Regions from separate parts of the Labrys okinawensis genome, predicted to be linked through region 1. Evidence: riboswitches for the same ligand, from Rfam matches in the RefSeq annotation. Region 1 holds a riboswitch; each other region holds the start of a gene.

Region 1 (10,166 bases):
GACATGGGTGTCGAGCTTGCGCGGCGGTTCGGACAGCCGCGCCTTGTCGGACATCAGGGCCGGCTTCTCGGAGGCGAAGGTCACTTCCAGGTCCGGCTTGCGGGCGATGGCGCGCAAGGTGCCGGCCACCGAACGCTTGAACGCATCGTTGGGGACGTCTTTGGCCTTGTCGCCGGGCTTGCGATTGGTGGTCATGATTCTGAGATATCCAATGCCACGCCATTCCTCAACCGGGAACTGGTCCGGCAAGCCTATTGGCGCCTGCGGCGGCGGGACGCGGAGGGTGTGCCTGCGGTCCCAGGTTCTATATCCGGCCCTCGGCAATCAGGTGATCGCGCAAAAGCGTCATGTTCTGCCGATTGGCGCGCCAGAAGATGTCGATGACGTCGCCGGCAACCGGCACAGTGCCGAGGGCGCCTTCGATGGCGACGTTGACGATCATGCGGGCGAGCAGGACGCGTGGCACACCGATGCGCACGGCCTCGATGACGATGATGCTCGACAGGAGCACGCCCGCCCAGTCGCCGAAGCCCGGTATCAGGCCGATGATCGCATCGACGCCGAAGCGGATCTTCGTGAAGGGAATGGAGAAGGCGATATCGAGAAGACGGGACAGCCTGTCGAGCCGCTCGACGCGAGCTCGCAGGTCATTCACACTGCCAGTTGCTGCAAAAGCCATGGATACTCGCCCTCCACGGCGCAGCAAATGGGAGGGAAGGGGGGCGGCTGCAAGGGGAAAGGGGACAATTACCTCAAATAACCAAGGTTGCGTACCCTTACCACCATCCCTGGAGCCAATCCCTACGTCAGCGCCACGTTCACCGAGCTCTCCGCCAGCTCCGCGCCGAACGCCCGCTGATAGAACTCCGCCACGAGGCTGCGTTCCAGCTCGTCGCATTTGTTCAGGAAGGTCACCCGGAAGGCGAAGCCGATGTCGTGGAAGATGTCGGCATTCTCGGCCCAGGTCAGCACCGTGCGCGGCGACATCACGGTGGAGAGGTCACCGTTCATGAAGGCATTGCGGGTCAGGTCGGCCACGCGCACCATCTTGTTGACGATGTCGCGACCGTTGGGGCTGCGCTGGTAATGCTTGGCCTTCGACAGGACGATGTCGACTTCCTTGTCGTGCTGCAGATAGTTCAGCGTGGTGACGATCGACCAGCGATCCATCTGGCCCTGGTTGATCTGCTGCGTGCCGTGATAGAGGCCGGAGGTGTCGCCCAGGCCCACCGTGTTGGTGGTGGCGAACAGGCGGAAGGCGGGGTGCGGGCGGATCACGCGCCGCTGGTCGAGCAGGGTCAGGCGGCCGGATACCTCAAGCACGCGCTGGATCACGAACATCACGTCGGGGCGGCCGGCGTCATATTCGTCGAAGACGAGGGCGATGTTGTTCTGCAAGGCCCAGGGCAGCATGCCGTCCCGGAACTCGGTGATCTGCTGGCCGTCTTTGAGGACGATGGCGTCCTTGCCGACGAGATCGATACGCGAGACATGGCTGTCGAGATTGATGCGCACGCAGGGCCAATTGAGGCGCGCGGCGACCTGCTCGATATGGGTCGACTTGCCGGTGCCGTGATAGCCGGTGACCATCACACGGCGATTATGGGCAAAGCCCGCGAGGATCGCCAGGGTGGTCGGCTTGTCGAAAAGATAGTCGGGGTCGAGGTCCGGGACGTGGTCGTCGGGCTTGGAATAGGCCGGGACCTGAAGATCCGTGTCGAAACCAAACAGCTTCTTGGCCGAGACCATGATATCCGGCAGGTTGGCCGGTGTCGTTTCGTTAGTCATAATGCCTTCCTTGGCTGTCGCCAGGACGGCGAAGCCGACAATCAGTACGAGCGGGCCTGAAAGCCCTCAGAGGGCAAGCCTAGCAAAGCCCGGCGCTTCGGAGCGTATTATAGGCCTGAATGATCCCGCGCAATTGATCTTCGCTGGATCGGTCGCCGCCATTGGCATCGGGGTGAAGCCGTTTGACGAGAGTCTTGTAGCGCGCCTTGATCTCCGGGCCGTTGGCCGTTTCCGGCAGATCCAGTGCTTCAAGCGCCTTGCGCTCGAGAATCTTGAGCCGGCGACGCTCCGGTTGGGGCGCCGTGGTCTGCCGGCGGAAGCCATGGGCGTCGTCGAAGAAACCAAAGTCGTCCTGGACGTCAGGGCCTGCCTGGGCGCCCCGCTTCTTGGCCCAGGGATTGACGCCCATTGTCCAGGTCGGCCGATGTCCGAAAGCGGCATCGCGCTGATAGGCGCTCACGGAATCGTCGGGCAGGCCGGCGAAATAATTGTAGTTCTTGTTGTAGTCGCGGACATGTTCGAGGCAGAAATGCCAGAACTGGCCCTCGCGATTGCGCCCCTTCGGCGCCCGAAATTCACCGTGATTGCGGCAATTGACGTGTTCGCACAGTCTCACGGACGCCTGATGGACCTCCTCGGCCCTCGGGCGCACCCGGATGCGATCAAACAAGGGCGAGTCCAAATCCATGATGACATCACTATGCGAGCGCCAGACCAATTGGGCAAGCGCGAGCTTAAGGACAAGGGGTTAATTGAGGCGGAATGCCGCGAAGCGGCAAGTCATTATATGGAGCCGCGCCCTAAAAAAGAAAGAGGCCGCCCGGATGGCGGCCCAAGTCTTAGGGAGGAAACGCCCAAGGAGGGCTGTAGAGGTGCGGAACGGCATCCACTACACAGCTTAGAGTGCGACTGCTCTCGTCATTTCGCAAGTGCGAAACAGATGAATTCGGTGCAAGAAAGCAAGAATTCCCGCCGGTGTGACATAAAGGCGACGCTTGGCTCGCAAGCCATTGGCCTGACCGTCAGGCCAATGGCCTGTACCTTCCCTTACGCCCGCCGGCCTTCGGGCTGCATCAATTTCTGCGCGAGAATGCCAAAGACCAGGCCCAGCGTGGTCCACAGGACGACATGGATGCCGAGCGAGGCGACCCGGAAGTTCCATAGCACATCGGCCGAGAAGTCGGCCGGCACTTCATGCACGCCCGGCAGCACCAGCATGGCGATGGCCATCACCACGACATAGGCAGCCGCCGCGATCAGGTTGGCGTTCCACCGGCCGAGACTCGCGGCCAGGCGATTGGCCGTGTTGAGCGCAGCGATCGCCACCAGCACCGAAAGTGCGACGATGCTGAAATAGAGGGCGGTCCTCAAGCCGATCGTGTCGGGATTGCCGACAGCCGGCGGGTTGGCCGGATATTTGAGTTGCGGAACGATCACAATTGTCGCAAGGCCGATGGCTGCGACGACGGCCGCAGTGGCCCTCGGGCTCAGCGAGCCGAGCCGTCCCTGCGCGAAGGCGAAGACGAGGGCGAAGATGCCACCGACCGCCGCGCCGTAGACCAGCACGCCGGTGAGCAGGCCGAAGCTCGCCTGCATCGGCCGGCTGACGAGTTCCTCCTCGTTGCCATGATCCTGGCCGGCGGCGGGGGCCGTCGACATGTTCATGTTCATGGCGGGAGCAGGTTTGGCCTCCTGCTGCGCCGAACGGCTCTCCTCGAAGGCGATGGCCGCATCCACCTGCGGTTCACCGAAGACCCTGGCAAAGCCAAAGGCGAGCAAGCCCGCGAGGATGCCAACAAGCATCCCCCGGATCAAAAGGGACCTGACCATGATGTGTCCGTTGCCCCTAGTGGCAGGGGAAGCCGAGCAGATGGCGGCCGTCATGCACCCATTCGTGGATGTACATGCCCTGGAAAATGGACGTCGCACCCTCTTCGGCGCCGACGAAGTAGATCGCCAGGAGAGCCAGCAGCAGCGTCAGGATGGCCCACGGCACGATTTCGCGCAGCGGAATGGTGATGGATTGCGGTGAGGAAGGCGCGAGAACGGCGGTCGTCATCATAAAGCTCCTTGGGATTACGCGTCCCGTTTGAGGCGTGCGTGCCTTGGAAGAGGTCTGACTGTCGAAGCGGCAGCGGATGCCGTCGATCACAGTGGCGCGACCGTGCCGGACTTTCACCGGCTTCTCAACCTTGGCGTGCAAATGGCATAAGCAGCGCATCTGTCGCCGCATGTCAATATTGTGCCGTCATTTTTGTGCTTGTAGAGACCATCGCATGACCCCGCGCCTGACCCTTATCTGCCATGCGGCGACGCCCGCCCTGCGCACGGCGAGTTTTCCCCTCGACGAAGCGCTCGATGACAGGGGCCTGTCGGCGGCCAGGGCGCTTGCGGGGCGATTCGAGAAGGTCGGCCGCATTCTCCTCAGTCCCGCCTTGCGGGCACGCCAGACGGCGCAGGCGATGGAGCTCGAGGGCGAGACATGCGAAGCCCTGCGCGAATGCGACTATGGACGCTGGGCGGGGCTCGGCTTCGAGGCGGTCGCCATCGCCGAGCCGGAGGGGGTGGCCGCCTGGGCCAGCGATCCCGATGCCCGTCCGCACGGCGGGGAATCTGTGACCAACCTCATCCGCCGTGTCGGCGCCTGGCTCGACGGCGAGCGCTTCGAGGGGCATGTGCTGGCCGTCACGCACGCCTCCGTCGTGCGGGCCGCCGCGGTGCACGCGCTCGGCGCCCCGGGGCAGGCCTTCTGGCGCATCGAGGCGGGGCCGCTGTCGGTCGCGGATCTCAGGCCTTCGCCAAGGGGTTGGACGTTGAGATTGGGATAGCTGGGAGTGGCGGTCTCCGACCGCCATTTTCCTGTTCAAAGAACGTACCGGTTCCAAGCATGGCGGTCGGAGACCGCCACTCCTACCCAAAGAACCCCAGCGCCGCCGCGACGATCGCCTCCGGCGCGTCCTCCTGCATGAGATGGCCGCAATCCGGGATCTCCGTCAGCCGGCAGCCGGGGAGCAGAGCGGCCAGCTCGCGCCCCCTCTCTACCGGGATCCAGCCATCCTCCACGCCCCAGAGCAGGCGCGATGGGCAGCGCAGATTAGGATAATGATCCTGGATCTCGTCCGTATAGCGCTGATCCATCTGGGCGATCTGGCGATAGAAGGCGGGCTTGCCGACCGGGCCTGTCCAGGGCGCGGCATAAGCCTGGCGTGCGGCGGCGGACAAGGGCCTGAAGGCGGCACCCTGCAGATAGGCGGTGAGGATGGCTTCCTGGATATAATCGGGTATGCCGGCGAAGGCCTCCTCGTACTGCCGGACATGGCGCACGAAAGGCGAGCCCCAGGGACGCACGGCCACGGGATCGATGAGGAGGAGGCGCTTATATTCGCAGCCGTCGAGGAGATGGGCGCGCAGCACCGTGGCGCCGCCGAAATCATGGGCGATCACGTCGGGCTGCTCCAGCGACCAGAACTGCAACAGCGCCGCCAGCAGCCGGTTCTGCATGCCCAGCGATACATCCTGGCCCTCCCGCTTCTCCGACTGGCCATAGCCGATGAGGTCGTAGAGGTAGATCTCGAAATGGCGCGCGAGCTCACGGGCGATCGCCCGCCAGACGAAGGAGGAGAACGGCGTGCCATGCACCAGCACCAAAGGCGGGCCGGCGCCGAAGCGGTCATAGGCGACGCTCTGGCCCTCGAATGTGAAGATCCGGCGGAGATTCCAGTCCATGGCGGCCTCTGATGGCGGGCTTCGAGGAAATCTGCGCCTGGTCGAAGGCGCGGGCAAGCGCTGGGAGCGCGGACATCTCTAAGACACTCAAGAGAGTGTCGGATGTCCGCGCTCCCAGGATTCGTCATTGGCTTGTCGTCGGGCCTTTTGTAGACAGGGCGCCCAACGAGGAATGATTGCATGCGCGTGGCAATGATCGGGACAGGCTATGTCGGGCTGGTGACGGGGGCGTGCCTCGCCGACTTCGGCCATGTCGTTGTTTGCGTCGACAAGGATCCGGCCAAGATCGAAGGCCTGCTCGCCGGTCGCATGCCGATCTACGAGCCCGGCCTTGAGCAGCTCGTGGCGCGAAACGTCAGGGAAAAGCGCCTATTCTTCACCACCGAGCTTGCGCCCGCGGTGAAGGAAGCGGCCGTGGTGTTCCTTGCCGTCGGCACGCCCTCGCGCCGCGGCGACGGCCATGCCGACCTCTCCTATGTCTATGGCGCCGTGCGCGAGATCGCCGCGGCAGCGGAAGGCTTCACCGTGGTGGTGACCAAGTCGACGGTGCCCGTCGGCACGGGCGACGAGGTCGAACGCCTCATCCGCGAGGTCAGGCCGGATGCCGACATTGCCGTGGTCTCCAACCCCGAATTCCTGCGCGAAGGCGCGGCGATCGAGGATTTCAAGCGCCCCGACCGCATTGTCGTCGGCGTCGAGGACGAGCGCGCCCGCATCGTGATGGCGGAAGTCTATCGCCCGCTCCATCTCAACCAGGGGCCGCTGCTGTTCACGGAACGGCGTACCTCCGAGATGATCAAATATGCAGCCAACGCCTTCCTGGCGACCAAGATCACCTTCATCAACGAGATCGCGGATCTGTGCGAGAAGGCCGGCGCCAATGTGCAAGAGGTGGCGCGCGGCATCGGCCTCGACAACCGCATCGGCGCGAAATTCCTGCATGCCGGCCCGGGCTATGGCGGCTCCTGCTTTCCGAAGGACACGCTGGCGCTGTTGCGCACAGGCCAGGAATATGGCGCGCCGCTGCGCATCGTCGAGGCGGTGGTGGGGGTCAACGACGCGCGCAAATCCTCGATGGCCCGCAAGATCATCGGGGCGCTCGACGGCAACATCGCGGGCAAGACGGTGGCTCTCCTCGGCCTCACCTTCAAGCCCAACACCGACGACATGCGCGAGAGCCCCTCGATCCCGATCGTCTACGCGCTGCAGGACAAGGGGGCGCGCGTGCGTGCGTACGACCCGCAGGGCATGGAGGAGGCGCGCAAGGTGCTGGCCGATGTCGACTACCATGACAGCGCCTATGACTGCCTGGACGGAGCCGATGTCGCCGTCATCATCACCGAATGGGACGAGTTCCGCGCCCTCGACCTCGAACGTGTGAAGGGCCTGCTCAAGCAGCCTGTGATCGTCGACCTGCGCAACATCTACAGGCTCGACGACATGGCGCGCCACGGCTTCCGCTACGAAAGTATCGGGCGCGAGGGCACGGTACCCTGAAGTTTTCCGGCTCTTTTCGCACCAAACCTTGCTGACAGGCGAAGCAAAGCTCGACGTAGAGGAGAAAATCTGCCTCCAGGTTGCCTTCCGCCATCGAAAATTGTTGCCGAATTGCATCATGCCTGCGCGGCAAGGTTGCGGTTTTTCGATCTTGCTAGGTCGCGACCCCAAAAATGGTCATAGTGCGGCCCTGCCGCTGATTCCGGTTTCGCTGCTCGACTGGGAGGCGGGTGTTCGTTGCTTTCGGGAGCGTTCATGTCGGTTTTGCATCGGAGCTGTTGCCGGCTGGCGGGCGGTGTGGTGGCCTTGGCTGTCCTGGGTATGGCGGACGCCGCCCTGGCCCAGCAGATGCCGGCCATGCCGGTGACCGTGGCCAATCCCGTCAGCCGCAAGATCACCGAGATGGAGGAATTCACCGGCCGCTTCCGGGCCTGGCCCTCCGTCGCCATCACCTCGCGGGTCACCGGCTATCTCGACAAATCGAGCTTCGTCGAAGGCTCGCTGGTCAAGCAGGGCGACGTGCTGTTCTCCATCGATCCGCGTCCGTTCCAGGCCGCTGTCGACCAGGCCGCCGCCCAGGTCAAGATCGCTCAGACCAAAATCGATCTCACCAAGGCCAATCTCGCCCGCGCCGAGGAATTGAAGAAGAGCGGCAACGTCACCGACGCCACCTATCAGTCCAACCTGCAGGCGTTCCAGGAAGCGGCAGCCTCAATCGATTCGGCCAACGCGGCGCTCGCCACCGCCAAGCTCGACCTAAACTTCGCCACCATCACGGCGCCGATCTCAGGCAAGATCAGCCGCCAGCTCGTTTCGGCCGGCAATCTGGTGGTGGCCAACGGCACGGCGCCACTCACCACCATCGTGGCCGTCGATCCGATCTATTTCTATTTCGAGTTCGACGAGGCGAGCTACCTTGCCTATCACCGCGCATCGCGCGGCAAGGTCGATTCGTCAGGCACCGATGAAGGCATGAAAGCGGAGATCGCGCTCTCCGACGAGAAGACCTTCTCCCACCGGGGCACGCTCGACTATTTCGACCCGCAGGTCGATGCCCAGACGGGCACGGTGACGGCACGCGCCAAGGTGGCCAATCCGGACGGCTTCCTCACCTCGGGCCTGTTCGGGCGCATTCGCATCGCCGTGGGCGAGCCATATGATGCACTGGTCGTGCCTGATGTGGCAGTGGGGCAGTCGTCGCAGGGGCACTACGTGGTCGTTGTCGTCGACAAGAAGGCAACCATCCGCCCCGTGGAGACGGGACCTAAATTCGGCACCTTCCGGGTGATCAGGAACGGTCTCAAGCCTGAGGACGCGGTGCTGATCAACGGTCAGATGCGCGCCCGCCCGGGCAGCGAGGTCATCCCGCAGCCCACCAAGCTGGATGTGCCGGACCCGCTTCTTCCCGACGCCAACTGATCGGGAGCGACGCCCATGAAATTCGGCCATTTCTTCGTCGATCGCCCGATCTTTGCCGCCGTGGTCTCCATCGTCACGGTGGTGGTGGGTCTCGTCTGCTATTTCAACCTGCCGGTCGCCCAGTTCCCGCAGATCGCTCCACCGACCGTCACGGTCAATGCCACCTATCCCGGCGCCAATGCCGAAACCATTGCCGAGACGGTGGCGACCCCGCTCGAACAGGCGATCAACGGCGTGGAAGGGATGATCTACCAGACCTCCCAGTCCACCAATGACGGTTCGCTGCAGATCACGGTGACCTTCGCCACCGGCACCGATCTCGATATCGCGCAGGTGCAGGTGCAGAACCGCATCGCCACCGCCGAGCCTCGCCTGCCCGCCGAGGTGCGTACGCTCGGCGTCACCGTGAACAAGGCCTCGTCGGACTTCCTGCTCATCGTCACCATGTATTCGCCCGATAATTCGCTGAGCGACTACGGGGTGTCGGATTATGCCATCGTCAACGTCAACGACATCATCGCGCGTGTCGACGGCGTGGGCTCGACCTTCACCTTCGGCCTGCGCGAGCCGGCCCTGCGCGTCTGGCTGGACCCGGATCGCCTTGCCAGCTTCAACCTGACGGCGGGCGATGTCGTCGGCGCCCTGCGTGAACAGAACGTCCAGGTCTCGGGCGGCACGCTCGGCGGCCAGCCCTCGCCACAAAACACAACCAGCGAGATCACCGTCACCACGCTCGGCCGCTTCCAGGACGCCGAACAGTTCCGCAATGTCATCATCAAGTCGACGGCCGATGGCCGCGTGCTGAAGCTGAAGGATGTCGCCCGCGTCGAGATGGGCGCCAAGCAATATGGCTCCAACCTCTATCTCGACGGCCAGCCTACCGTAGGCCTTGCGGTGCTGCAGCGCCCGGGCACCAATGCCCTCGCCACCGCCGACCGCGTCAAGGCCAAGATGGAGGAATTGGCCTCCGCCTTTCCGCCTGGGCTGAAATATTCCATCGTCTATAACCCGACGGAATTCGTCTCGGCTTCGATCGAGGCGGTCTACCACACCTTCGCCGAGGCGATCGTGCTGGTCGTCATCGTCGTCTTCATCTTCCTGCAGTCATGGCGGGCGGCGATCATCCCGATCATCGCCATTCCCGTTTCGCTCATCGGCACTTTCGCGGTGATGAGCGGGCTTGGCTTTTCCCTGAACATGCTCACGCTGTTCGGCCTGATCCTGGCGGTCGGCATCGTGGTCGACGATGCCATCGTGGTCGTGGAGAATGTCGAGCGCAACATTCACGACGGCATGACGCCCAACCGCGCCGCTCACGTCACCATGGACGAGGTAGGCCGCGCCGTGATCGCCATCGCGCTGGTGCTCTGCGCGGTCTTCGTGCCCACCGCCTTCATTCCTGGTATTTCAGGCAAGTTCTACCAGCAATTCGCGGTGACGATCGCAGCCGCCACTGTGATCTCGGCCTTCAACTCACTGACCCTGTCGCCGGCGCTCGCCGCCATTCTGCTGAAGCCGCACGACCCCAGCCACAGGAGCCGCTTCTTCCTGTTCCGCTGGCTGCAGGGGCTGGGCTACGGCTTCAACAGGGGCTTCGAGCGCCTGTCCCGCGGCTATGGCGGCGTGGTGGGCTTTGCCGTCAGCCATAAGCTCGTCTTCCTCCTCCTCTATGGCGGGCTGATCTACGCAACCTTCTACATCTACCAGAGGACGCCGACGGGCTTCGTGCCGGAGTC
Region 2 (10,166 bases), 1.9 Mb from region 1:
GGGCGAAACGTTCCAGCGTCCGGCAGCCGCCTGCACCAGCCGCACGCGGGCATTGGCGCCAGCCGCCTGAAGGAATTCGCGCGAACGCCGGACAGCGCCCGAGCCGCCGGTGCCCATGCGCTTGTAGACATTGTTCTCGCGCAGGTTCCGGCTGGCGGTGGCATATTCGGCCTTCACCCTGGCCCAGTCACAACCGAGTTCCTCGGCCACGATCATTGGCAGCGAGGTGAAGACGCCTTCGCCCATTTCCGATTGGGCGACGCGGATGATCACGGTGTCGTCGGGCTCGACCATGATCCAGGCGTTGATCTCCTCACCGGTTCTGGTCTCATCCCAAGGCTGGTTGTCGACGACGAGCGCACTGGCGGCTTGCGGAATGATGCCGCCGATCATCAGACCGCCGGCGGCGGTGAGGCTGATGGCAAGGAAGTTCCGGCGGCTCAGGCGAACCGCGTGTCTGTCGATGGCGTTCATGGTCCTACCCCTTCATCATGTCGGCGGCGCGATGGATGGCGGCGCGGATGCGCGGATAGGTGCCGCAGCGGCAGATATTGGTGATGGAACTGTCGATATCCTCGTCGCTCGGATGCGGCGTATCCTTGAGAAAGGCGGCGGCGGCCATGATCTGGCCGGACTGGCAATAGCCGCATTGGGGCACGTCCTCGGCCAGCCATGCCTGCTGCACCGGGTGCTTGCCGTCGGGCGAAAGGCCCTCGATCGTGGTGATGTGGGCGCCGTCGACGTCGCCGACCTGGGTCTGGCAGGAGCGGATGGCAGCGCCTTCGACATGCACGGTGCAGGCGCCACACTCGGCGATGCCGCAGCCGAACTTCGTGCCGGTGAGGCCGAGTTCGTCGCGGATGACCCAAAGCAGCGGGGTTTCGGGCTCAATATCGAGCTGATGCGAAATATTATTTACAATAAGGGCAACCATAGGCAGGCCTCTCAGCGGCTGATGCACGGCAGAAGACCAGGCCCATCGGCGTTGGCCTTCTGTTGGGCGATTGCGAGGAGGCCAGACTAGCAGCAATCAACGGGGCCGAACGGCCGGATAACGCAGACGTGAGTCATCGTTATCGGAGGGGAGCGTGCCGGGATTTTCGCATGCGCCAGACTGCATTCCCAAAGCCGGCAAAGTGCCGTGTCGGTTCAACGCTTGGGATGGAAATCCGACTGCGGCTGAATGTTCGCCGGCGAGAAAGTGCCTGCGCCGAGAATGACACTCGGATGGTCAGCAGGTTCTGGGCACGGCGCAGATCGTCGAGCTGGGAGGGATACACGCGGTCGCGGTCTTTCTGACGGGAGAGAGAAGAATCACGGCTTGAGCAGGAGCCTGCTGTAGCCGAGGGCGTCACCGCTGATGGCCACCAGCACGCCGATGGAAACCAGAATAAGACCGATCAGGAAGATTCGGACGATGCGCCGGTAGATCGGTTCCTCAAGGGAGGAGACGGACAGCATGCCCGCCATCGACCAGATCTGGAAAACGATGCCCACTGCGATGAGGACCACGGCGGCGAGGTCCTCTGGTATCCAGTTGCCCGGTTGGGAAGCCCAGTTGTTGAGAAACCCGAGCGAGAAGGCGAGCACCACGCCGATCGCCGTCACCGAGCCATTGCGGAAGGTGGCATCGATCCGCTTCGGCGGCTCGATGACAGGTGTCGGCGGCGGGGAGGGCGTCTCGTCGGCCATGGCAGCCTCGATGTTTGAGAGCTATTCGATGCCCTTATGCCGGATTTTGAGACAGCGATGGAAGCGTGAACATTGACAAGCCTGCTCGCACGGCCCTTATGTCATGCGCGAACGGTTTCTCTCGTTGAGAGAGAAGAGGGAATGCGGTGCGGGGATCTTTCCCAAAGCCGCGGCTGCCCCCGCAACTGTAAGCGGCGAGCGCTCTGCCACAGGCCACTGGGAAACCGGGAAGGCGGCGGTGCGCGGTGAACCGCGAGCCAGGAGACCTGCTGTTCGCCAGTGTTACACCGGTCCGGGCGGGGCGCCGCGGCCACCGGTTCCTTTTTGGAAGATCGCCGGCCTTTCCGTCGCTTCCAGCGCCCCGCAGCCGTTCCGGCGGCATGAATGGGGCCGATGCGAGAAACTCTTCTGCCAGTCCTGGTGCATGTCTGCGTAACCTGCAGACGCGAAGGCGATGATCCCGAGGCGCCCCGCCAGGGCTCACGCCTGCGCGATCGCCTTGCCGGCCTTCTGCCTGCGGGCATGACGCTCCAGCCGGTCGAATGCCTTGGCAACTGCAAGCGCTCCTGCACCGTGGCACTGTCCGCCCCCGGAAGCTGGACCTATGTCTTCGGCGATCTCACGGCCGAGAGCGGGCCGGATATCGTCACCGGCGCCAAGCTCCTCGCTCATTCGACGGACGGCCTGATGCCATGGCGCGGCCGTCCCGAACCTTTCAAGCGCAGCATGATCGCGCGCATACCACCCATCCAACCCCTCGAGGACGCTGCCGAATGAACGCGCCGCTGAAAGCAGAAATTGCCAAGGTTCCCTGCACCATCGTCACCGGCTTTCTTGGTGCCGGCAAGACGACCCTGATCCGCAATCTCCTTGCCACCGCCAATGGCCGCAGGCTCGCTCTGATCGTCAACGAGTTCGGCGATGTCGGCGTCGACGGCGACATCCTGAAATCCTGCGGCATCGAGAGCTGTCCGGAGGACGCGATCGTCGAACTCGCCAATGGCTGCATCTGCTGCACCGTCGCGGATGATTTCGTGCCGGCGCTCGAAACCCTGCTCGCCCGGCCCAACGCGCCCGAGCATATCGTCATCGAGACCTCCGGCCTGGCGCTGCCCAAGCCCCTGGTGAAGGCGTTCAACTGGCCGGCGATTCGCTCGCGCGTGACGGTCGATGGCGTGATCGCCGTGGTCGATGGCGCCGCCGTTGCCGCCGGCCGTTTTGCCGACGATCCCGAGGAGCTGAAGCGACGGGCCGAGGGCGATGCCTCGCTCGACCATGACAATCCGCTGGAGGAGGTCTATGAGGACCAGCTCCTCTGCGCCGATCTCGTGGTGCTGAACAAGGCCGATTTGATGTCGGTGGTCGAGGCCGACAACGTCGAAAAGGATATCGAGAAAACCGTGCCGCGCGCCGTCAAGGTGGTGCGCACCTCCGAGGGCCGGATCGATGCAGCGGTGCTGCTCGGCATCGGCGCGGCGGCGGAGAGCGACCTCGAAGGACGCCCCTCGCATCACGACCACGAGGAGGAGCATGATCACGACGATTTCGACACGTTCATCGTCGACCTGCCCGCCATTCTCGAGGCCGATGCGCTGGTCCGCAGGCTGAAGGCGGCCGCCGAGACGCATGACATCCTGCGCATCAAGGGCTTCGTCGCGATTGAAGGCAAGCCCATGCGCCTGCTGGTGCAGGGCGTCGGCGCCCGCTTCTCGCAGCATTTCGACCGCGCCTGGGCGCCGGGCGAGACCCGCGCCAGCCGTCTCGTCATCATCGGCGAGAAGGGCATCGACCAAGGGGCCATCAGGAAAGCTCTGGAGAACTGATGCATCTGCTGCCGGCCGATACGCGTTCGCTCGATGCCAGCGAGGCGGCCATCGATCTGGGCCAGGCGCCCGGACCGATCGTCTTTGCCTCGCTGACCGATAGCGACCTCGCTCTGGCGGCAGCCACGGGGCTCGACGGCCTGCGCCTCGCGCCCTTGCAGAAACTGCGCCACCCGATGTCGGTGGATCTCTATGTCGAGAACACGGCGAGGCACGCGAAGGCCATCGTCGTGCGTCTGCTTGGCGGCATGGACTACTGGCGCTACGGCGTCGAGGAACTGGCAGCAGCGGCGCGTACGCACGGCATCGCCCTGGCGCTGATCCCCGGCGACGCCAGGCCGGATGGCCGGCTCGCCGCGCTCTCCACCGTGCCGGCGGAGGCGCTGGAGACGCTGGCGCGCTATTGGCGCGAGGGCGGGGCGGCGAATGCGCGATCGTCGTTGCTCTATGCCGCGCGGCTGGGCGGGTTGGATTTCGGCGATCCGGACGAGCCGGTCACTGTGCCGAAGTATGGCACGCTGGGAGCGCGGACATCTTGTCCGCATCTTGGAAACGTCACGCCTGGCGAGAAGGAAGATGCGGACAAGATGTCCGCGCTCCCAGCGGTCATCCTCTTCTACCGCTCCATCCTGCTCTCCGCCGACACCGCCCCCATCACAGCCCTTGCAGAGGCCCTGGAAGGCCACGGCCTCCTACCCACCGCCCTCTATGTCGGATCCCTCAAGGACGCCGAGACCGCCACCTGGGTGTGCGGGCAGCTCGGGGCCTTGAAGCCCGCCGTCATCCTCAACGCCACTGCCTTCTCCGCCCTGGACGACGACGGCGCTTCGCCGCTCGACAGAGCCGATTGCCCGGTGCTGCAGGTCATCACATCCTCCTCGGTGGAGGAGGCCTGGGAGGCGTCCAGCCGCGGCCTTTCGGCCAGCGATCTCGCCATGCATGTGGCCTTGCCCGAACTCGACGGCCGCCTCAGCGCCGGCGTGATCTCCTTCAAGGCCGAGCGGCAGGCCGGCGCTTTCTCGCACCTGGCGCATCGGCCGCATGCCGAGCGCATCGCCGCGGTGGCCGCCAAGGCCGCGGCCTGGGCCCGGCTTGCCGCCAAGCCGCGGGCAGAGCGCCGGCTCGGCCTGGTGCTCTCCAACTATCCCGGCGCGGACGGGCGCCTCGCCCATGCCGTCGGACTGGACGCGCCGGCCTCCACGCTGGCGATCCTCGATCGGCTGGAGGCGGAGGGGTATGCGATAGCGGAGCGGCCGAAAGACGGGGCGGAACTGCTAAAGCGGCTGGAACCGATTCTCGGGACCGCAGGCGTCTCGCCTGCCCTTGCAAACGATACCGGTTCGGGTGAGGGCGCAGGCTTGGTGTGCCGGTCTTCAGACCGGCATGCCCGCGACGGCGAAGAAGTTGCCGGTCCGAAGACCGGCACACCGACCCCGGTCCTTTCCCTCCAAGCCTACCGCACCTGGCTCGACACCCTCCCGAAAGCCATCCGAGAAAAACTCCTCACGCACTGGGGCGATCCCGCCACCGATCCGCTCTGCCGAGACAGCACCTTCACCTTCGCCGGCCTGATCTGCGGCCATGTCGCCATCGCCATCCAGCCCGACCGCGGTTCGGCCCTCGATCGCAAGGGCGATCACCATTCGCCGGACCTGCCGCCGCGCCATTCCTATCTCGCCTTCTATCTCTGGCTGCGCGAGAGCTTCGACATGGATGCGATGATCCATCTCGGCACGCATGGCACGCTGGAGTGGCTGCCCGGCAAGGCCACAGCTCTCTCGGCGGAGTGTTTCCCGGAACTGGCGGCCGGCCATCTGCCGGTGCTCTATCCCTTCATCGTCAACAATCCAGGCGAGGCGGCACAGGCCAAGCGCCGGCTCGGCGCCGTGACCATCGGCCACCTCACGCCGCCCTTGCGCGAGGCTGGGCTTTCGGGCGCCGCGATCGAAGTGGAGCGCCTTATCGACGAATATGCCAGTGCCGACGGGCTCGACCAGCGGCGCATGGGCTATCTGCGCCGGGAGATCATCGAGAAGGCGCAAGATGGCGGCCTCACCGCGGAATGCGGCATCGCGCCCGAAGCCGGTGAAGAGGAGACGCTAGCAAGGCTCGATGCCTTCCTCTGCGACGTCAAGGAGCTGCAGATCCGCGACGGCTTGCATGTCTTCGGGCAGACGCCGACGGACTCCAGCCATCTCCTCGATGTTCTGGCAGCAGCCGGCGGCGAGGCCGAGCGCCCGGCGCTTGCGGCCCGGCTCGAACGCTGTGGGGAGGCCGAGATGGCGGGCCTGATCGCCGGGCTCGACGGCCGCTTCGTCCGACCGGGTCCCGCCGGTGCGCCGACACGGGGCCGTGCAGACGTGCTGCCCACGGGGCGCAACCTCACCACGCTCGATCCGCGCGCCATCCCGACCCGCGCCGCCTATGCGATTGGATCGCGCGCGGCCGATGCCCTGGTGCAGCGTTTCCTGCAGGATCATGGCGACCATCCCCGCCGCATCGTGCTCGACCTTTGGGGCTCGGCCACCATGCGCACGGGAGGTGATGATCTTGCTCAGGCGCTGGCGCTTCTTGGTGTCAGGCCTGTCTGGGACAATGGCTCCAACCGGGTCTCCGGCTTTGAGATCCTGCCGCAAGCCAGGCTCGACCGGCCGCGCGTCGATGTCACCTTGCGCATCTCCGGCCTCTTCCGCGATGTCTTTGCCCAGCAGATCGCCTTGTTCGACGAGGTCGTGCGGGCCGTCGCAGCGCTGGATGAGACGCCAGAGTGGAACCCGCTTGCCGAAGCAGTCCGAGCCACTGCCGAACGCCCGCTGCGCATCTTCGGCGCCGCGCCCTCGGCCTATGGAGCCGGCGTCACCGATCGCATTGCCCGCGGCGCCTGGGAGACCCGCGCCGATCTCGGCCGCGATTATCTCGCCGCCAGCGCCCATGCCTATGGCGCCGGCTTGGATGGCGATGCCGCGCCCGCGGATTTTGCCGCGCGCGTCGCCAGCGCCGATGCCCATGTGCATGGCCAGGACCATCGCGAGATCGACATTCTCGACGATGTCACCTTTGCCGCGCACCAGGGCGGTTTCGCCGCGGCGCTGGAGGCGCTCGGCGCCAAGGCCGCGCTCTACCATGCCGATCTCACCAATCCTCAGGCCCCGAAGCTGCGCAGCCTTGGCGAGGAGGTCGGCCGCCTCGTGCACGGCCGCGCAGCCAGCCGGCGCTGGATCGACGGCATGATGGCGCATGGCTACGCAGGCGCTGCCGAGATGGCGAATGCCATGGATTCGCTCTTTGCCTTCTCCGCCACGGCGGGCGTCGTCACCAATGCCGCCTTCGACCGCATGCACGAGGCCTATGTCGAGGATGCCGAGGTCAGCGCCTTTCTCGAAAGGCACAATCCGGCCGCCGGCCGCGCCATCCGCGCCCGCCTCGCGGAAGCGATCCGACGCGGCCTCTGGCAGCCGCGGCGCAACTCCGCCAGCCAGCTTCTGGACGACGCGGCATGAGCGGCCAGCGCAAGGGCTGGTGCCCAGGCGCCCTCCAGCCGATGCGCACCGGCGACGGCCTGCTCGTGCGCGTGCGCCTGACCGGCGGACGATTGTCGCCGGCGCTGGCGGCGGCGCTCGCGCGAGCGGCGCGGGAGCATGGCAACGGTCTGTTCGATCTGACGGCACGAGCCAATCTACAGCTTCGGGGCGTGCGGGATGAGACCCTCCAGCCGCTGCTGGATCGCCTCTCCGAACTTGGCGTACTGGATGACAGCGCGGCGGCGGAACAGGTGCGCAACGTGCTGGCGAGCCCGCTGGCGGGCCTGGACGAGACGGTACTGATCGATGCCGGGCCGCTGGCGGCGGAATTGGAGCGGCGGCTGACGGGCGACGAGCGCTTTCATGCGCTGCCGGCCAAGTTCGGCTTTCTGGTCGACGGCGGCGGGGTGTTGCCGCTGGAGGGGATCGAGGCGGATATCGGGTTGCGGGCGGTGAGTGCGGAGGCGTTCAGGCTGACGGCGGATGAGGCCGAGTTGGGGCTGGTTTCGAAGGACGAGGCTGTGGAAGCGGCGTTGGATCTGGCGGAACAATTTTTACGCTCGCGCCAGCCCGAGGAACGCCGCATGCGCGACATGGTGAAACGCCTGCAAGCCGAGGCGCGGGCCCTCCCCACGAAGCTGGGGAGGTCACGCACACTCCGGTGTGCGTTGAGCAGGGGTGGGGTGCGGTCCGCTACGGAGGCCCATGCGGAGAGGGCTTTACCAAGCTTGGTCCAGCCTTATCCTGAGATTCCATTGCAAGCGGACCACACCCCCTCCGACCTCACTTCGCGAGGCCACCTCCCCCAGCTTCGTGGGGGAGGCTGGTCGCGCCTGGCTGGATCGTACGGCACCTTTTTCGCCGCAGCCGCTCCCTTCGGTCGACTCGATGCTGGCCAGCTCGAAGGCTTGGCCACACTCGCCGAGACCCACAACCTCGAACTCCGCCTCACGCCTTGGCGAGCCATCGTGCTGGCCGCCAGGGATACAGCTCCCGCTACCAAACTTGGGGACAACATCGCCGCACTCGGCCTTGTCACCGACTCCTCGGACCCCCGCCTTGCCATCGCCGCTTGTCCCGGCAGCCCTTCTTGTCTATCCGGCGAGGCACCGGCGAGGGTCGATGCCGAAAGGCTTGCGCCCGCGCTGGCGCCTTTCATTCGGGCAGGGGCCTCGGTGCATGTTTCTGGCTGTACGAAGGGCTGCGCCCGGCGCGCGCCGGCCTCGATCGTGCTGGTGGGGGAGGCAGGGCGATACGCTCTGGCTTTCGATGCCGACAGCAAGGCGGCAAGCCCATGGCCGGCGATGGAAGTAGACGAAATAGCGGCGTTCCTGGCCAAGAACCCGCCACTGAACAGTTCCAAGAGCTAGGGCGTTTCGTCAGTTATGGATTGGAGTTTGATGAGGTCAAAAAAGGCCAAATGGGAGGAGCAGCGCGACGCCAAGACATTCGTCTTGGCGAGCGATGCGACGCTGCAGTTGGCCTTTTTTCACCTCACCGCCTCCGGCGGCGGGGCGCTTTTGGCCGACGAGTGCGTCGCCACACCACAGGCTTTGCCTGTGGTGGACGTAGCAAGCCGCAAGGCTTGCGTCCTCACGCTCCTTCTCGTCGGCCAAAATCGCTCCCGTCAAACCCAACCCATAACTGACGAAATGCCCTAATCCCATGTCTGAACGCGACTATATCCGTGACGGTGCCGAGATCTATCGCCGCTCCTTCGCGATGATCCGGGCCGAGAGCGACTTGTCGCGCTTCACGGCGGAGCAGGCGCCCGTTGTCGTGCGCATCATCCATGCCTGCGGCATGGTGGAAGTCGCCGCCGATGTCGCGATGTCGGCGGATCTGGTATCGAGCGCCCGCGCGGCGCTGCGGGCCGGTGCCCCGATCCTGTGCGATTCCAAGATGGTCGCCAACGGGGTCACCCGCGCCCGCCTGCCTGCAGACAACCAGGTGATCTGCACGCTGGACGATCCGCGCACGCCTGATATCGCCAGGGAAATCGGCAATACCCGCACCGCGGCGGCCATGGAATTGTGGCGCAATCACCTCGGTGGCGCTGTGGTCGCCATCGGCAATGCGCCGACCGCGCTCTACCACCTGATGGACATGATCGACAAAGGCGCCCCGAAGCCCGCCGCCATCCTCGGTGTTCCCGTCGGTTTTGTCGGCGCGGCCGAATCCAAGGACGACCTCAAGGCCTGGGCTCATGTGCCCTGGCTGATCGTCAGGGGACGCAAGGGCGGCAGCGCCATGACGGCGGCGGCGATCAATGCGCTGGCGAGCGAAATCGAATGAGTGCCGGCCGTCTCTACGGTGTCGGGGTCGGCCCCGGCGACCCCGAACTGATGACGCTGAAAGCGGCGCGATTGCTGCGTTCGGCGCCGGTCGTCGCCTATTTCTGCAAGCTGGGCAATCGGGGGCATAGCCGCACCATCATAGAGGGCTTTCTCGCCGAGGGAGTGATCGAGGAGCAGCTCGCTTATCCCATGACGACGGAGGTCGCGGCCTCCGATCCGGCCTACCAAGCGGCGCTTACCAGCTTCTACGACGCTTCCACCGCGCGTCTTGCCGCCCATCTCGACGCCGGGCGCGATGTGGTGGTGGTGTCGGAGGGCGATCCCTTCTTCTACGGCTCCTTCATGCCGATCTTCCACCGCCTGTCTTCCTCCTATGAGACGGAGGTGGTGGCCGGCGTCTCCGGCATGGCGGGCTGCTGGACCCGGGCAGGCACGCCGATCACCTATGGCGACGACATCCTCACCGTGCTGCCGGCGACGCTGGGGCGCGAGGCGCTCAAACGCCATCTCGAACTCGCCGACGCGGCCGTGATCATGAAGCTCGGCCGCCATTTCGCCAAGGTGCGCGAGGTGCTGGAAGAGCTCGGCCTCGCCGCGCGCACCGTCTACGTCGAGCGCGGTACGATGGCAGGCGAAAAGATCCTGCCCCTGCCGCCGGCCGATTTCACCGGCGCGCCGTACTTTGCCATGCTGCTGGTGCCAGGGCAGGGGCGGTTGCTGTGAGGGAGATAGTCGGTCATCCCGTGCGCATTGCAGCGCGAAGCGATGCGATGCAGACACGGGACCGTTTTCCTGTTGTGTTTCTTTCGGCAGGCGGTCCCGTGTCTGCGGCG
Region 3 (10,166 bases), 3.5 Mb from region 1:
GTCCGAGCGCGCCGGCCACGAAGCGCCGGCGGCCGTCCTGCTGCTCCGCCTTCACGACGGCGCGTCGGGCGAGGCGGGCGCCGTCGCGGTTGAGGTCATAGACCGCGTCCTGCATGCCGTAGTCGGCCTGCGCGATCGAGGTGGAGGAGAAGGTGTTGGTCTCTATGATGTCGGCACCGGCCATCGCATAGGCGTAGTGGATCGCCTCGATGGCCTCCGGCTGGGTCAGCGTCAGCAGGTCGTTGTTGCCCTTGAGGTGGCATTCGCAGCCGGTGAAGCGTTCACCGCGGAAATGCTGCTCCTCGAAGCCGAGTCCCTGGATCTGCGTGCCCATGGCGCCGTCGAGGATGAGGATGCGCTCGCGCGCGGCGGCTGTCAGCGCGGCGAGAATGTCCGCACCTCGATCGGTGTCAGGCGGAGCAGGAAATAAGGCTTCGATGGGAGCGCCCACGATCGGCTCCTATAAGCGAATTATGATATCAAGATGTCCTTATATGATACTTTTGGCGGCGGAAGGTCAAGGCATTCCTGGGATCGCAAGGCATCCTTGCCTATATGCGCCAACTTAAGGCGATGAGGTTCAGGCTGGGAGCAACCTTAATCGACTTGGGTTTTTGGGGTCCAAATTGAGCCTCGGATAAGGACGGCTCTGGCGATGATGAGAAGCTTACGCATTGCGGCGATGACGGCGACCTTTGTCTCCTTTCCTTTTGCCTTAAGACGGTCGTAGAGGACCTTCAGGTCGGGGTTCCACTGAGTGGCGGCAGCCAGGGTTGGCAAATAAAGGGCGTTGCGAATGTTCTTTCTGCCACCTGCGATTGAGCGAGTGCCGCGCACGGTGGCGCTGTCGTTGTTGAAGGGGGCGACGCCGACGAGAGAAGCGATCTGGGTCGGCTCCAGATGCACCAGTTCGGGCAATCGGATGATCAGGACGAGGGCACTGTAATCGCCGATGCCGGGAATGGAGAGTAGGAGCTTGAAGGCCTTGTCGAGGTCGCCATGGGCTCGCAGTTCCTTCTTCAAGGCAGCGAGCTCTTGCTTGGCCCTGGCCTTGAAGCTTGTGATATCGGCTTTGATCTTGGCGATAAGACCTGTGTCGCGATAACGATCCAGACGCCCCTGCAGGCGGATGGCATCCTCGCGCGCTTGTTCGAGAAAGAGCAGTTTCTCGGCAAAACGGGCCAATCTGGCATCTGAGAACGCGGGTTTTTGCTCCCCCAAGGCCGTGAAGCGGGCAATCAAGACGGCATCGATGACGTCCGTCTTGGCCCTCTTGAGCTGCATCTTGCGGTAGAGCTTGATCTGGGCGGGCTGGTGCTGGGCGATCGCGAAGCCGGCTTCCTGCAAGGCCTGGATTAAATCGAAGCCGTAGCTGCCGGTGGCCTCCACGCCAACCAGGCTTACCTGCTGGCGCTTGAGGAAGGCGATGATCTGGGCAAAGCCCGCAGGCTCGTTGCTGGCTTCCAGCCGCTCCTCATCCTTGTCCAACCCGACATCGAGCTTGGCCTTGCCGATGTCGATTCCTGCAACGTTCATGCTACCATGAGATGTCTTCATTTGGCCCTGCCTTGTGTGCGAACCCAAGGTTCTGGCAACCTTCCGGGTCGATTGAAGAGGCCGTCCGACGATCAAGCTCCAAGACAGGCCCAAGCCTGGTGGCGATCACGATCCGAACGAACGGCCGCCATGGGCTGGGTGGCCACCCAGCCCATGGCACTCCTCACGAAGCAGCACAACTAAAGCACATCCCAATTACACAAGTGGCGATCTCTGATCGCCATTCTTGGAAACGATGTGTTTACCGGTGAAGAAGATGGCGATCGGAGATCGCCACTCCGCGTTTCGCGCGCCTTTTTCTGCAAAGTTAGCGCATATGGGCTGGAAGCTTGCGATCCCAGGGTCGCCTTCAGGCATCCGCGCGAACGCGACGCCGGCGCCCGCGCGAACGGCCCGCATGCGTGCGAACTTCGTCCAGCAATTCACATAGATGCGGCAGGAGCGGATTGTGCTCGGGGGAGGCGGTGAGGAGCTGGCACTTCAGATCGATCGCCGCGGTCGCCAGATCCACGCCCGGCTTGAGGCTGAGAACCCAGCTGAACAGCAGTGTGCGAGCCCGCTCCTCCGCCGTCTCGACAATATCGCCCGACATCGAGAGCAGGGCGTGCACGACAAGCGCATCGGGATTGAGAGGTTCGAAGGCCTGCATGGCTCAGGCCTCGATCTCGACGCGGCCGACCGGCCGTGTGCAGCAGGCAAGCACGAAACCGGCCTCGATCTCCTCCTCTCGGATGCCGCCCTGATGGTTCATCACCGTCTCGCCGGACAGGCGCTGCACCTTGCAGGTTCCACACAGGCCCATGGTGCATCCGGTCGGCAGGTTGAGGCCGGCGGCACGGGCGAGCTGCAGGATGGTCTCCTGGCTGGAGGAGGGGACCTCGATACCGGAACGCGTGAAGGCGACGCTCCCTTCGCTAACCGCCTCGGGATCGATCTGGACAGACTTCTCGTCAATCTCCGGCGGCTGGAAGCTCTCCTCATGATAGCGGCGCATGTCGTAGCCATTGGCCTCCAGCATGTCCTTCACCGCCGCCATGAAGGGCGCGGGACCGCAACAGAACACTTCACGCTCACGGAAATCAGGAGCGATCAGGCGCAGGGCCGGGGCATTGAGACGGCCGCGAAAGCCGGTCCATATTTCGCCGGCATCGGCCTCCTCGACGATCCAGGCAAGGCGCAGATGCCGCATGCCGGCAGCAAGGCGCTCCAGTTCGTGCCGGAAGATGATCTCCGAGGGCCGGCGCGCGCAATTGACGAAGGCAATGTCGGTGGCCTTGCCGTGGTCGGCGGCAAAGCGCGTCATCGACATCATCGGCGTAATGCCGGAACCGGCTGAGATGAAGAGGTATTTCTCCGCCGGATGGCGGTGGAAGGTGAACTGGCCGAGCGGGCCATGGGCCTTCATCCGCGTGCCCGGCTTGAGGTTATCGAGCATCCAGCGCGTGCCGACGCTGGTCGCCTGCGCCTTGGCGGTGACGCTGATCGACATCGGGCGCGATGGGCTGGAGGAGAGCGTATAGGTCCGCAGCACGGGACCGTTCGCCGCCGGGATCTCCAGGGTGATGAACTGGCCCGGCTCATAGCGGAACCAGCCTTCCTCGGAGGCGCGGAAGGTGAAGGTCGCCACATCGCGGCCTTCGCTGACGATCGAGACGCATTCCAGTGTCTGCGCCTTGTCGTTCCAGGGTGGGGTTTGGTCGAGATGCTTGAACATGGGATCCTGGGAGCGCGGACTTCCAGTCCGCTCTTGGAGAGGTATCGCTTGCGGAAAAGAAGAGCGGACAGGATGTCCGCGCTCCCGGCTTACGCCACGCTGCGCAGGCGCACGGCGTCGCCGCCCAGCGATGCTTCCATCGCGTTGCGGTACCATTCGACGAACTGCATCACGCCGCCTTCATGATCCGGCGCATAGGGGCCGGGCGTGTAGGCGGGCGAGGAGACGCCGCGCTGGTTCTCCTCGACGATCTGGCGGTCCTGGTCGTTGGTCATGGTCCAGACATGAGTGAGGTCATCGAGATTGTAGTCGACGCCTTCGACCGCATCCTTGTGCACCAGCCACTTGGTGGTGACCTGCGTCTCCCTTGGGCCGATCGGGATGACGCGGAAGCTGACCGCGTGGTCACCCAGCACATGGTTCCAGGTGGTGGGATAATGGAAAAGCAGCAGCGTGCCGATATTGCCGTCCTCGATCGATGAACTCAGCGGCCGGCTCACGGCCGGCTTGCCCGACATGGTGTAGCTGAGCGCGTTTCGCAGCAGCGGCATGCGGGCCGTGCGGAACTGGCCGCTCTCCGAGATCTTGAAGGTGGAGGGCAGGCCGGCCTCCTCGCAGCGGTCCCAATGGGCCGATATCAAGGGGTCGTCCTGGGCACCCTGCACACCGCTCACCGTGGGCGCTTCCGGGAAGGTGCGGCAGAGCTCGGGATGGTTGCCGGAGCAATGGTAGCATTCGCGATTGTTCTCCCATACCAGCTTCCAGTTGCCCTGCTCGACAATGGTGCTCTCGAAGGCGACCTTCGCATCCTTGAGCCGATGCGGCGCCAGATAGGGCATCACCTGCGCGCGGAAGGCCTCGAAGTCCGGCGCGTCCTTGGCGAGGCATATCCAGAGATAGCCGCCGACGCTCTCGCAGTGGACGGGCTTCAGGCCGTATTGCCTGGCATCGAAATTCGCGCCCATGTCCCGGGCGAACAGAAGGCGGCCGTCGAGCTCGTAGGTCCACTGGTGATAGGGGCAGACGAGCTTGGCGACGGTGCCGCGCTCGGCCGAACACAGACGCGAACCACGGTGGCGGCAGGAATTGTGGAAGGCGCGGATGGCGCCGTCGCCCGAGCGCAGCACGATGACGGGATAGTCGCCGATCTGCAGGGTGATGTAGCTGCCGGGCTTGGCCAGCTCGCAATCATGGCCGGCGAACAGCCATTCGCGATACCAGATATGCTCCATGTCGAGCTTGAAGTAGTCGGCGTCCGTATAGAACTTGCCGTCCAGCGTCGTGCCGGGGCGATGGCCGCGAAGGCGGCCGAGCATGTCCTGATGCGCATTCATGTCAAAATCCCACGTGACCATCTGTGCGTTTGACGGAGAGTGGTGGGACTGGAAGCGGATGGAATTGCTCGTGCCGGCGGCACCCGAATCCCTATCCTCCTTCCGGAACGCCCGCCGCGATCCATCGGTTTCATTCGCGGCTGGTTTCCGGGCTCAGGAGTGGCCTTTGGGGCCTGGTCTTGGCGCCTTCCCAGATCGTTGCCGATCCAGTGGCTGATTGCCTCGACCAACTCCTCTACCGTTGCGGGGGCAGCGCCGGGGTTTCCGCCGGCTTCCCAATTATCCGATCCTCCTCCCAAAGCAGGACCGGCACCTCGAATATTTCAAGACTACATCGAGTCGCTGCACGCACTAGAGACGAAGCGACGTCGGCTGGTGTGTTCGGGACATTGTCGCGGGGAGTGCGCTCAGGAAGCCATAGGCAGCGGCAGCGATAAGGTCTACATCAAGGCCCATGATGGGCAGTTTGGAATTGCCCTGATCTCGCAATCCAGCCGGAGCCTTTCTCCAATGCCTGCCGATTCCGTCTCCAACCCCTCCTATCCCCATGTGCCCCTGTTTCCGTTGGGAGCGGACGAGACGCCTTACCGGAAGCTGACGGACCAGGGCGTGCGTGTGGAGAAGATCGGCGACAAGGAAGTGCTGCAGGTCGAAGGCGAGGCGATGCGCCTCCTGGCCGAGCAGGCCTTCGCCGACATCAACCATCTCCTGCGGCCCGCCCACCTGCAGCAGCTGCGCAACATTCTCGAAGATCCCGAGGCGACCGACAATGACCGCTTCGTCGCCTATGACCTCCTGAAGAACGCCAATATCGCAGCCGGCGGCGTGCTGCCGATGTGCCAGGACACGGGCACGGCCATCGTGATGGCCAAGAAGGGCCGCAAGGTCTGGACCGACGGCGAGGACGAGGGCGCCATCGCGCAAGGCATCCGCGACGCCTATGAGAAGAAGAACCTGCGGTATTCGCAGCTCGCCCCGCTCTCCATGTTCGAGGAGAAGAACACCAAGACCAACCTGCCGGCCCAGATCGACATCGCGGCGGAAGGGGAGGAAGCCTACAAGTTCCTCTTCATCGCCAAGGGCGGCGGCTCGGCCAACAAGACCTTCCTCTATCAGGCGACGCCGTCGATCCTGTCGAAGGACCGGCTGATCGCTTTTCTCAAGGAGAAGATCCTCACCCTCGGCACGGCCGCGTGCCCGCCCTATCACCTGGCGGTGGTGATCGGCGGAACCTCGGCAGAGCTGACGCTGAAGGCCGTCAAGCTCGCCTCGGCGCATTATCTCGATACGCTGCCGACGCAGGGTTCCGAGCTTGGCCATGCCTTCCGCGACCTCGAACTCGAGCAGGAAGTGCATGCGCTCACCCAGTCGCTCGGTGTCGGTGCGCAGTTCGGCGGCAAGTATTTCTGCCATGACGTGCGTGTCATCCGCCTGCCGCGCCACGGCGCCAGCCTTCCCATCGGTCTCGGCGTTTCCTGCTCGGCGGACCGCCAGGCCATGGGCAAAATCACGCGCGAGGGCATCTTCCTCGAAGAACTCGAGCATAATCCTGCGCGCTTCCTGCCCGAGATCGACGAGAGCAGGCTCGGTGGCCCCGTAGTCAAGATCGACCTGAACCAGTCGATGTCGAAGATCCTGGAGACGCTGTCGCAATATCCGGTGAAGACGCGGGTGTCCCTCTCGGGGCCGATCATCGTGGCTCGGGACCTCGCCCATGCCAAGCTGCGCGAGCGCCTGGAAACCGGCGGCGGCCTGCCCGACTACATCAGGAACCACCCCGTCTATTATGCCGGCCCGGCCAAGACGCCGGCCGGCTACGCCTCCGGATCCTTCGGCCCGACCACGGCGGGGCGCATGGACTCCTATGTCGATCAGTTCCAGGCAGCCGGCGGGTCGATGGTGATGCTCGCCAAGGGCAATCGCTCGGCCCAGGTGCGCGAAGCCTGCGCCAAGCATGGCGGCTTCTACCTCGGCTCGATCGGCGGCCCGGCCGCCCGCCTTGCGCAGGACTGCATCAAGAAAGTAGAGGTGCTCGAATATCCCGAACTCGGCATGGAGGCCGTCTGGCGGATCGAGGTTGAGGATTTCCCCGCCTTCATCGTGATCGACGACAAAGGCAACGACTTCTTCAAGGAGCTCAATCTGGGCTGAAAACGCTCATTCGGACGCAAATTCGACCCCTTCCGTGACCCCGGGAGGGGTTTTCTTTTGCCTGCACGCAGTCGTGGCGCAGTGGTGCACATTCGCCACAGTCATGAACAAACGAATTTTGTGTCTAAAACGTGACACACCTTAACATTGTGTAATTTGAGGTAAAGGCGCAGGATTCTTTCGCTGCAATGCAAAAAGCAGCCTTGTTTAAGTGATGCGAGACATACTCTACAACTTAAACGCGAATATCTCAACGAGTAAAGACCTATGTTGAGATGTCAAATAAAATAATTCGGGGTTTATCGATGACCATACGTTCCATTATTCTCGGCGCCTGCGCCGGCTTGCTCACTGTTGGGGCGGCTGCTGCTGCCGACCTTCCGATGACGAAGGGGGAGGCCGTAGAATATGTGAAGGTCTGCTCGGCCTTCGGCCCGGGCTTCTTCTATATTCCGGGAAGCGACACCTGCCTTCAGATCAGCGGCCAGATCCGCGCGGACTATTGGTACCAGTCGAACCCGGATCCTGCTTCCAACAAGCGGAATATCAACCAGACCCAGTTCCGCACGAATGCCCGTATTCGCTTCGATGCGCGTACCCAGACGGACTACGGTCTCCTGCGCTCCTTCTTCGAATTGCAGGCAGAGTCGAACGCTGGCACGGCGCCCCCGTTCGGTACAGGTGTCCATGATACTTTCACCGTCCGCCAGGCCTATCTGCAGTTCGGCGGTTTGACGGCTGGTTTCGCCTGGTCGCCTTACGCATTCTACGATCCAAAATATCAGGCCGAGTTTTTCGCACCCTATTTCGGCGAGCAGGGCCGCCGGAACTTGATCAGCTACACGGCCCAGTTTGATAAGGCGTTCGCCACGCTGTCCATCGAAGACAACCGCGATCACCGCGCCGGCACCACCTTCGGCAACAGCGGTACGTTGAATGGCGTCGCCATCAATACAGAAGGCGGTGCCCAGGTTCCGGATATCGTCGGCGTGATCGGCTATGACGACAACAAGACGGGCTGGGGCCGCGTCCAGGTGATGGGCGCCCTGCATCAGAATCGCTCGGCGCTCGCGGCCTATGGCACCGATTGGGGCTATTCGGTTGGTGCTGCAGGCAACATCAACTTCCCAATCCTCTCTGGTGCCTATATCGCGGCCGAAGGCAGCTATTCGGAAGGTGCCGTCAAGTATCTTGGTGTGGGTGGTTCCCAACCAAGTGGCAGCAGCCTGCTGAGCTTCGGCGGCACGGATGCATATGCTTCCACCGTGGCACCGTTTGATCTTGACCGGGCCAAGGGTTGGGCCATCCAGGCCGAAGCTGGCCTCAAGTTCACCGACCAGCTCCAGGCTGTGCTGTTCGGCGGTTATCTCCGCTACGATGCGCCGAACATTGCTACCAGCGCGACTGCCGATTTCCATTATTATGTCGTCGGTGGCCAGCTGAATTACACCGTGGTGAAGGGCTTCATCGCTGGTGCCGAAGTCTGGTACCAGAACAAGGATCCGAATGGCGGCGGTACGACGGTAACGGCAAATCCACGCGACACGGCTGACAGCGTCGGCGCCGGTGTACGTCTGCGCCGGACCTTCTGACCGTTCCGGCTTTCTCCAAGCGAATCAACGCCGCGTCTTCCGACGCGGCGTTTTCATTTGGAGCCCCTGAAGCGGCGAGGCCTTGTACTGTTCGCCTGCTCCGAGCTTGGCGTGATTGAGGAAGGCTATTTCTTTCCCCTGTCTGGGCCGCGGCCCTGGCAATCTGCCCCATTCATCACCCAACCACCGAACGTGAAGGTTCCAAAAGCGGCAGCCTGAGGCTGCCCCACCTATCCCGCCTCAGCCAACAAGTATGCACGTGTAAACTCAGAATGGCTTTACGCAGGATTCACTTTGCGCGCTGAGAACAAAAATAGAACTTGCGTGAACCGGAACAAAATGCGTACATAACCCCATGGGCACGGAGTCGCCGGCAAGGCAGCGAAGGCCAACGCTTAGGAAACGCATCCATTGGATGACGAATCCATTCATGCTTGATAGGGAACGGGCATATGAGTCAGACACAGCTGCGCTTGGTCGAAGGAACTTCCATGGACAAGACGAAGGCGCTCGACGCCGCCCTATCACAGATCGAACGTTCCTTTGGGAAAGGTTCGATCATGCGCCTCGGCAAGGGCACCAAGTCGATGGAGGTGGAGGCGATCCCCACCGGCTCGCTGGGGCTCGATATTGCGCTCGGCGTCGGCGGCTTGCCCAAAGGTCGTGTCATCGAAATTTACGGGCCTGAATCCTCGGGCAAGACCACTCTGGCGCTGCACAGCGTTGCCGAAGCACAGAAGAAGGGCGGTGTCTGCGCCTTCATCGATGCCGAACATGCGCTCGATCCGATCTATGCCCGCAAGCTCGGCGTCAATCTCGACGATCTCCTGATCTCCCAGCCCGATACGGGCGAACAGGCGCTGGAGATCTGCGACACCCTGGTGCGCTCTGGCGCCATCGACGTCATCGTCATCGATTCCGTCGCCGCCCTGACGCCGAAGGCCGAAATCGAAGGCGAGATGGGCGACGTCCAGCCCGGCCTGCAGGCTCGCCTTATGAGCCAGGCGCTGCGCAAGCTCACCGCTTCGATCGGCCGTTCCAATTCCATGGTGATCTTTATCAACCAGATCCGCATGAAGATCGGCGTGATGTATGGCAGCCCCGAGACGACGACGGGCGGCAACGCCCTGAAGTTCTATGCTTCCGTGCGCCTCGATATCCGCCGCGTCGGCGCCATCAAGGACCGCGAGGAGGTCGTCGGCAACCAGACCCGCGTCAAGGTGGTCAAGAACAAGGTGGCGCCGCCCTTCAAGCAGATCGAATTCGACATCATGTATGGCGAAGGCGTGTCGAAGGTGGGCGAACTGGTCGATCTCGGCGTCAAGGCGGGCGTGGTCGAGAAGTCCGGCGCCTGGTTCAGCTATGAGAGCCAGCGCCTCGGGCAAGGGCGTGAGAACGCCAAGCAGTTCCTCAAGGAAAATACCGATATCGCCAACAAGATCGAGCAGGCGATCCGTCAGAATGCCGGTCTGATTGCCGAGCGCATCCTCGACAATATCGACCCGTCCGAGGCGGAAGACGAGTAGGCCCCTTGACCCTCCATGGCGTAACCCCTGTACTGCGTTGACCCCTGTACTGCGTTGACATGGGCGGGTGCTGAACCCGCCCTTCTTTTTGCATTTTTAGGCGCTCTCACAGCCCGGGCATGAAAAGGTCAGCGCTGTCTTCGGTCAGCTTCCCGATTATAAGGCTGAGCTCTCAGGGCTGGTTGGCCGGCTTGAGGTTCACGCCGTTGAGGTTGCCGATGAAGTCGGTCAGCATCGGAACATAGGAGCGCTCGCCACCGGCCGCCATCGCGACACCGAAGGAGTTCTTCAC

What was found. Region 1 has a riboswitch for cobalamin ahead of ACMDCR_RS30445 (CbtB domain-containing protein). Riboswitches for the same ligand answer to the same signal wherever they lie in the genome.
Region 2: another riboswitch for cobalamin. It lies ahead of ACMDCR_RS07005 (DUF1636 family protein); the one in region 1 lies ahead of ACMDCR_RS30445 (CbtB domain-containing protein).
Region 3: another riboswitch for cobalamin. It lies ahead of ACMDCR_RS14430 (aromatic ring-hydroxylating oxygenase subunit alpha); the one in region 1 lies ahead of ACMDCR_RS30445 (CbtB domain-containing protein).

What each region holds. Positions count from the first base shown of each region.
Region 1 covers NZ_CP178864.1:6,557,716-6,567,881, reverse strand. Annotated here, with positions in the region: gene cobT (cobaltochelatase subunit CobT) at 1-198, opposite strand, end outside; gene ACMDCR_RS30465 (DUF4112 domain-containing protein) at 305-679, opposite strand; gene cobS (cobaltochelatase subunit CobS) at 802-1,788, opposite strand; gene ACMDCR_RS30455 (J domain-containing protein) at 1,868-2,458, opposite strand; gene ACMDCR_RS30450 (CbtA family protein) at 2,836-3,618, opposite strand; gene ACMDCR_RS30445 (CbtB domain-containing protein) at 3,635-3,847, opposite strand; cobalamin riboswitch at 3,881-4,029, opposite strand; gene ACMDCR_RS30440 (histidine phosphatase family protein) at 4,065-4,616, shown strand; gene ACMDCR_RS30435 (alpha/beta fold hydrolase) at 4,699-5,514, opposite strand; gene ACMDCR_RS30430 (UDP-glucose dehydrogenase family protein) at 5,695-7,011, shown strand; gene ACMDCR_RS30425 (efflux RND transporter periplasmic adaptor subunit) at 7,267-8,430, shown strand; gene ACMDCR_RS30420 (efflux RND transporter permease subunit) at 8,446-10,166, shown strand, end outside.
Region 2 covers NZ_CP178864.1:1,459,471-1,469,636, forward strand. Annotated here, with positions in the region: gene ACMDCR_RS06990 (molybdopterin cofactor-binding domain-containing protein) at 1-474, opposite strand, end outside; gene ACMDCR_RS06995 ((2Fe-2S)-binding protein) at 479-934, opposite strand; gene ACMDCR_RS07000 (hypothetical protein) at 1,315-1,692, opposite strand; cobalamin riboswitch at 1,788-1,981, shown strand; gene ACMDCR_RS07005 (DUF1636 family protein) at 2,086-2,469, shown strand; gene cobW (cobalamin biosynthesis protein CobW) at 2,466-3,515, shown strand; gene cobN (cobaltochelatase subunit CobN) at 3,515-7,015, shown strand; gene cobG (precorrin-3B synthase) at 7,012-8,406, shown strand; gene ACMDCR_RS07025 (hypothetical protein) at 8,437-8,697, shown strand; gene ACMDCR_RS07030 (precorrin-8X methylmutase) at 8,702-9,331, shown strand; gene ACMDCR_RS07035 (precorrin-2 C(20)-methyltransferase) at 9,328-10,056, shown strand.
Region 3 covers NZ_CP178864.1:3,094,706-3,104,871, forward strand. Annotated here, with positions in the region: gene metH (methionine synthase) at 1-451, opposite strand, end outside; gene ACMDCR_RS14415 (IS110 family transposase) at 598-1,536, opposite strand; gene ACMDCR_RS14420 (hypothetical protein) at 1,907-2,206, opposite strand; gene ACMDCR_RS14425 (2Fe-2S iron-sulfur cluster-binding protein) at 2,210-3,271, opposite strand; gene ACMDCR_RS14430 (aromatic ring-hydroxylating oxygenase subunit alpha) at 3,361-4,605, opposite strand; cobalamin riboswitch at 4,726-4,937, opposite strand; gene ACMDCR_RS14435 (fumarate hydratase) at 5,116-6,756, shown strand; gene ACMDCR_RS14440 (porin) at 7,062-8,348, shown strand; gene recA (recombinase RecA) at 8,801-9,874, shown strand; gene ACMDCR_RS14450 (NAD(P)-dependent oxidoreductase) at 10,047-10,166, opposite strand, start outside.